DNA from 2 places in the Janthinobacterium sp. PSPC1-1 genome. Region 1 is predicted to be linked to the other one. Evidence: predicted binding sites of a transcription regulator. Region 1 holds the regulator's gene; the other holds the start of a gene.
The links. The regulator FNR, encoded in region 1, switches genes on or off when oxygen is low (the NO sensors DNR and NnrR bind a similar motif). The targets are predictions, from matches to a motif close to TTGATNNNNATCAA.

Region 1 (3,492 bases):
GCCCTGTGGACGGGCTTTACCTTTGTCGGCTATTTCACGCCGATCAAGGAACTGGCGCGCGAGGTGACCACCCTCAATTTCGGTCCCTGGGAATGGTTCTGGGTCTTGTTCTACAGCCTGGCAACCTACGGCAACGCGGGCTGGCTGCGCGAGCAGGTGTGCAAATACATGTGCCCCTACGCGCGCTTCCAGAGCGCCATGTTCGACCAGGACACCCTGATCATCACCTACGATGCCAAGCGCGGCGAACCGCGTGGCGCCATCAGCAAGAAGGCCGGCAACAACGACAAGCTGGGCGACTGCATCGACTGCACCCTGTGCGTGCAAGTGTGTCCGACCGGCATCGATATCCGCAACGGCCTGCAGTATGAATGCATCGGCTGCGCCGCCTGCGTCGATGCCTGCAATACCGTGATGGACAAGGTCGACCGGCCGCGGGGACTGGTACGCTACAGTACCGACCATGCGATGGAAAACAACTTCAATTCGAAGCAGATCCGCCAGCGCGCCATGCGCCCGCGCGTGCTGATCTACACTTCCATCCTGGCCCTGATCATCATCGCCGTGTGTACCTCGCTGGCGCTGCGCACGCCCCTGAAAATGGACGTCATCCGCGACCGCGGTTCGATGGGACGCGAAGTGGAAGACGGCATGATCGAAAACGTCTACCGCTTGCAGATCATGAACACCTCGGAGCAAATCCAGCATTTTAAAATCAGCGCTTCCGGCTTGCCGGGTCTGACCTTGCTGACGCGCGAAGAGGTGACCTTGCAGCCGACAGAAACGCTGGGTTGGCCGATCCGCCTGCGCGTGCCGCATGGCGTGGGCGAGAAGGGTTCGAACAAGATTGCAGTCGAGCTACAATCGCTGGACAACCCATCGTTGCATGTGCGTGAAAGCGCGGTATTCATCGTGCCGCGGTGATGTTGATTCGGGGTCGGACCCTCTGGGTCCGACCCCGGTATTTCGCCGTAGGGGTAGCATCAAACATGCGTTAGCTTTACTTTATTTTCAACCCAGAAGCAAAAGCTGGGGTCAGACCCAAAGGGTCTGACCCCAAGGAGAACAAAATGTCCGACAGTCTCAAGCTGCAAGCCCCCGTTGCCCCGTGGTACAAGCATCGCTGGCCATGGCTGCTGATGATCGGTCCCGGCCTGTCCGTGGTCGTCGGCAGCTTCATGGGCTATATCGCGTTTACGCAGCCTGATGCGCTGGTGGTGGGCGACTATTACAAGCAGGGCAAGGCGATCAACCAGGATTTGAAGCGCGACACGATCGCCAGCGACCTGGCGATGGATACCAGCCTGTCCTATGATGTGGCACAGGCGCGCCTGAGTGGTTCCGTGCACAGCTTCGGCAAGGCTTACCAGGGTCCGCTGCAGCTGCATCTGGCGCATGCGACCTTGCCGGAAAAGGATATCAAGCTGCTGGTGCAGCCCGATGCGGCGGGCAATTTTTCCGTGGCGCTGCCGATGCTCGAGCGCAGCCGCTGGCAAGTACTGGTGGAAAACGACAAACGCGAGTGGCGCCTGTCCGGCATCTGGACCTGGCCGCTGCAGCGCAGCATCGCGCTGCATGCGGATGAAGAGCTATAACGTACAGCGCCGGGAAAAAACCGTAGCGAGCGGCAGTGATTTGTGGCTAAGAAGCGCAGCTGTGCTAGAGCACAGCGAGCATCGCAGGCCGCAAAGCGCGACGCGCAGTAGGTTTTGACGGTGCTGTTATTTGCAGACGTCCGTGCCGGCTGTAATGGCTTTCAACTTGGCGGGCTGCAAAATCTCGATCTCGCGGTTGGAGACGCGCAGCCAGCCTTCCTTCTTGAATTTCGACAATAAACGGCTGACGCTCTCGATGGTCAGCCCCAGGTAATTGCCGATTTCCTCGCGCGACATGCGCAGCTGAAATTTGCTAGCCGAATAGCCGCGCGCTTCATAGCGCGAGGCCAGGTTGACGATAAAGGCGGCAAAACGCTGGGTCGCCTGCATATTGCCCAGCAACAGCATGACGCTTTGCTCGCGCGTGATTTCCTGGCTCATCATGCGATGGAAATGGCGCAGCAGGGTCGGCATATTGCCCAGCAACTGTTCCAGGCTGGAAAACGGAATTTCACACACTTCGCTGTCTTCCAGCGCCACCGCATTACAGTGGTGGCGGTCGGCGCTGATGGCGTCCATGCCCAGCAGTTCGCCAGCCATCTGGAAACCCGTCACCTGCTCTTCACCGCCCGGATTGATCTGGTACGTCTTGAAGTGCCCCAGGCGGATCGCGTACAGATTCTGGAACGAGTCGCCGATGCGGAACAGCGAGGCACCGCGCACGATCTTGCGGCGGCGGCCGATGATCTGGTCCAGCCTGTCCATGTCGCCCACATCGAGGCCCATCGGCAGGCACAATTGATGCATGCTGCAGGTCGAGCATCGCGCACGCAACGCTTCCACGGTCACTGTGGGCATGGTGGGAGTGAGTAGCGCTTCAGTCATGTCGGTACCTTTTAGAAAATGCAATAACGAGTTTACTGCATACAGGGTTGCCGTGTGCCAATTTCACCGCATTTCCGCTGAATAAACGACGTTCTAACCTTGATTATATGGCAACATCATTAAAAGCCCATGTGGGAAAGGCAATTTGCGCGGCGCCGCTTGCCAAGTTGATGTATTGATAGGAAAATTCCCGACAGCATTAGCTGCCGCCTGTACCGCCCGGTACTGAAAAGGAAATCATGAAGCCTCTCGGCATCAAAGCAAAAGTCGCGCTGGCCACCAGCCTGACCTCGATCGCCATGATCGCGCTGGTCACCATGATACAGGTGCAGCACATGCGCGCCGACTTCACCCGAGTACTGCTGAGCCAGCAGTCTGCCCTGATCACCCGCACCGCTGCCGAACTCGACGACAAGCTGGGCATGCTGCTGCAGATCGTCACGCTGACGGCCAGGCAGCAGCCGCCGGAATTGATCGCCCAGCCAGCCCAATTGCGCGAATACTATGCGCGCCGCTCGATGCTGGTACTGTTCGACGACGTGCTGGTGCTCGATGCGCAAGGCGCCGTCGTGGCCGACATGCCGGAAGTGGCGGGGCGCGCCGGCATCAACGTCGCCGAGCGCGAGTATTTCCAGACCGTCCTGCGCACGCGCCAGCCCATGATCACCGAGCCGATGCTGGGCAAGTCGAGCGGCATGCCCATCGTGCAGATGGTGGCGCCCGTGCTCACGGCCGATGGCCAGGTGGCCGGCGTGGTGATCGGTGTGCTGCGCCTGTACAAGGACAACCTGTTGGGACGCCTGCGCTCGGAAAAGATCGGCAAGAGCGGCTATTACTTCATCCTCACGCGCGGCGCCGTGCCGCGCTATGTGCTGCACCCCGATACCAGCCGCTTGCTGCAGCCGCGCCAGCCGAACGCCAACCTGACGACGACCCAGTTGCTGAAGAACGATGGCGAAGGCAGCATGGTCAGCACCAACAGCCGCGGCATCACGGCCGTCAACAGCTTCAA
Region 2 (3,492 bases), on a different contig from region 1:
CCGTCGGCAAGACCGATGGGCCGCTCATGCTGATGCTGCCCAGGTTGCTGCCATTGGCGGCGGTCGCAACCAAGGTCACTGCCGGGCTGGCCTGGCCCGCTTGCGCGGCCAGCACGGACACGCGCACGGCGGCCGACTTGCCGCGCGTCAGGCGCAAGGCCGTATTGCTGGCGTTCAGGTTCAGTACCTGCGAGAAATCAATGCTGCCCAGGGTAAAGGCCGACACCGTGCCTGCATTCACGGCAATGCGCGCAGCGGCTGACAGCATCACATCGCCCGTTGCCGAGCCTGGTGCAGACAACACCAGTTGGCTGGCACTGGCGCTGACGATGACGGCTGGCGTATTGCCCACCGAAGCCGAACTGACCTGGTCAAGATTGCTGCCCTGCACCGTCACCGACAAGGTCGCGCCGTTGACGGCCGACGTGATCGACGTCACTGCCACGCTCGCCAAGACCTTGTACGTATCGCTGCTGATGACATCGTTGTAAGGACCGCGCACCGTCAGCGCCCCCGTTGCCGCACCCAAGGGCACCACCACGGTCACGCTGCCGGCCGTCTGGCTTTGCGGCGTCGCCGCCGCGCCATTGCCGAACTGCACCGCCGTCACGGCGCCCATGCCACCGCCCGCGATCGTCACGCTGGAACCGACGCCGCCCGTCAATGGCGCGACGCTGCCCACGCTCAATGGCAGGTACACATTGACGTTATAGCTGGTGGCCGCCGTACCACTGGCACTGACCAGGCTCAAGGCGCCCGACACGGGCACGCCCGGCATGGCCAGGGTCACGCTGGTGTCGCTGGCGGCGCTGGTGGCGAGCGTCACGCCGCCCACCTGGAAGGCCGTCACGCGGCTCAGATTCGTGCCCGTGACCACCAGGCTGCCACCAACGGCGACATTCGCCGCCGAGACTGCCGTCACGGCGGGAATCACGACGGGATTGCCCGAGGTGGTCGCCACTATGGTATCGCCACCGCCCCCGCCGCCGCCGCAAGCGGACAGGCCCAGCATGAGAAACAATGCAACAAGCAAATGGTTTTTCATGGCTGGCATCCTTGCTGATGCAGCGCGATGCCGGGGAGGACACGAGAGAAATGTGACATATTGGTGACTTTTGGTGAGAATTTAATTTCAAGGAACCAACATTATCGGTTAATTCGATTCCATAAGACAACTATTAATGCTTTTGATTTAATTGGTTTTGATAATAATTAAAATATCTATCTGGCAAACTTTATTTTCAGAATTACAGGTCTCATTCTGCATTGCCTTACACCACAATTATTTTCCTTTGCAGCTATTGCCATTCCATTCATGAAAAATAATCGGAGCGGATTCAAATAATGTGGAAATTTTTCCACAGCATAGAAGGCATACCTTCCGGCCAACCTTGGCGGAAGAATTAACATTTTGAGTAAGATTTTCAGGAATGGCATTTTCAGGTGCGGCCGCGATGTTGCTACCGCAGCGCTGGCCGTGGCGCCGTTGTGTTGCTCGAACCACAGCAGACTGGCCTGCCACCGCTTTTGCTTAAAACCAAAGCAGCCTGATGCCGTATAATTTTAGACCCGGTGAAATCAGGCGATTGCCACCTTCTGCCTGCCCTACCCGGCTGGCACTCTCCGTCAGCTGATCCTGCTGGCCCGCAACCGCCCCGTACCTGTCCTGTCGCCGCGCCGCCGCCCGTTTGCCTATTGAAAGCATGAAATGAACGATACCGTGATCCCCGCCATGTCCCCGACCGAAGCCACCTTGCGCGCCATTCTGGCGCAGCGGATCATGATCCTCGACGGCGCCATGGGCACGATCATCCAGCAATACAAGCTCGACGAAGAAGCGTACCGTGGCGGCCCCGCCGGCCGCTTCATCGATTTCGCCGCGCCGGCCGACAGCGGTGCGCGCGAACTATTCGTTAAAGGCAACAATGAGCTGCTCACGCTCACCCAGCCGCACATCATCCAGGAAATCCACGAGCGCTACCTGGCGGCCGGCGCCGACCTGATCGAAACGAATACCTTCGGCGCCACGACGATCGCGCAGGACGATTACCACATGGCCCACCTGGCCTATGAAATGAACGTGCAGGCGGCCAAGCTGGCGCGCGCCGCCTGCGACAAGTATTCCACCCCGGACAAGCCGCGCTTCGTCGCCGGCGCCCTGGGCCCCACGCCGAAGACGGCATCGATCTCGCCCGACGTGAACGACCCGGCCGCGCGCAACGTCAGTTTCGACCAGCTGGTGGCCGCCTACCTGCAGCAGACGCAAGGCCTGGTGGAAGGCGGCGCCGATGTGCTGCTGGTGGAAACCATTTTCGATACCTTGAACTGCAAGGCGGCCCTGTTCGCCATCGACCTGTTCTACGAGCAAAATCCGACCGTCGTGCGCCTGCCCTTGATGATTTCCGGCACCGTCACGGACGCCTCGGGACGCATCCTGTCGGGCCAGACCGTGCCCGCCTTCTGGAATTCCGTGCGCCACGCGAAACCGCTGACCATCGGCCTGAACTGCGCGCTGGGCGCCGCCCTGATGCGCCCGTACGCGGAAGAACTGGCCAAGATCGCCGACACCTTCGTCTGCATTTACCCGAACGCGGGCTTGCCCAACCCCATGAGCGACACGGGCTTTGACGAGTTGCCAGCCGACACGTCCGCCCTGCTGCGCGAATTTGCCGACGCGGGCTTCTTGAACATGGCGGGCGGCTGCTGCGGCACCACGCCCGAGCACATCGCCGCCATCGGTGAATTGCTGTCGAAAAACACGCCGCGCAGCGTGCCGGCCCCATCGCACGACTTGCGCCTGGCCGGCCTGGAGCCGTTCGTCGTCAATGACGAGTCACTGTTCGTCAACGTGGGCGAGCGCACCAACGTCACGGGCTCGAAAGCGTTCGCGCGCATGATTCTCAACGAGCAATACGACGAAGCGCTGTCCGTGGCACGCCAGCAAGTGGAAAACGGCGCGCAAGTGATCGACATCAACATGGATGAAGCGATGCTCGACTCGCTGGCGGCCATGACGCGCTTCCTGAACCTGATCGCCTCGGAACCCGATATTTCGCGCGTGCCCATCATGGTCGATTCGTCGAAATGGTCGGTCATCGAAGCGGGCCTGAAATGCGTGCAGGGCAAGGCCATCGTCAACTCGATTTCGATGAAGGAAGGCGAGGCAGAATTCCTGCGCCAGGCGAAACTGTGCCGCCGCTATGGCGCGGCCGTGATCGTCATGGCCTTCGATGAGAAAGGGCAAGCCGACACCTTCGAGCGCAAGATCGAGATTTGCGCCCGCGCATATCATTTATTGATCGATGCGCTGGATTTCCCGCCGGAAGACATCATTTTCGACCCGAACATCTTTGCCGTCGCCACCGGCATCGAAGAGCACAATAATTACGCCGTCGACTTCATCAACGCCACGCGCTGGATCAAGGAAAACCTGCCGTACGCAAAGATTTCGGGCGGCGTGTCGAACGTGTCGTTCAGTTTCCGCGGCAACGA

Region 2: the regulator FNR is predicted to act here: its motif matches at 1,203-1,216, upstream of ACP7EG_RS21870 (IPT/TIG domain-containing protein).

What each region holds. Positions count from the first base shown of each region.
Region 1 is NZ_JAFCWP010000002.1:64,809-68,300, forward strand. Features, by position in the region: gene ccoG (cytochrome c oxidase accessory protein CcoG) at 1-924, shown strand, start outside; gene ACP7EG_RS07825 (FixH family protein) at 1,071-1,595, shown strand; gene fnr (fumarate/nitrate reduction transcriptional regulator Fnr) at 1,722-2,480, opposite strand; gene ACP7EG_RS07835 (response regulator) at 2,720-3,492, shown strand, end outside.
Region 2 is NZ_JAFCWP010000007.1:218,179-221,670, forward strand. Features, by position in the region: gene ACP7EG_RS21870 (IPT/TIG domain-containing protein) at 1-1,045, opposite strand, end outside; gene metH (methionine synthase) at 1,709-3,492, shown strand, end outside.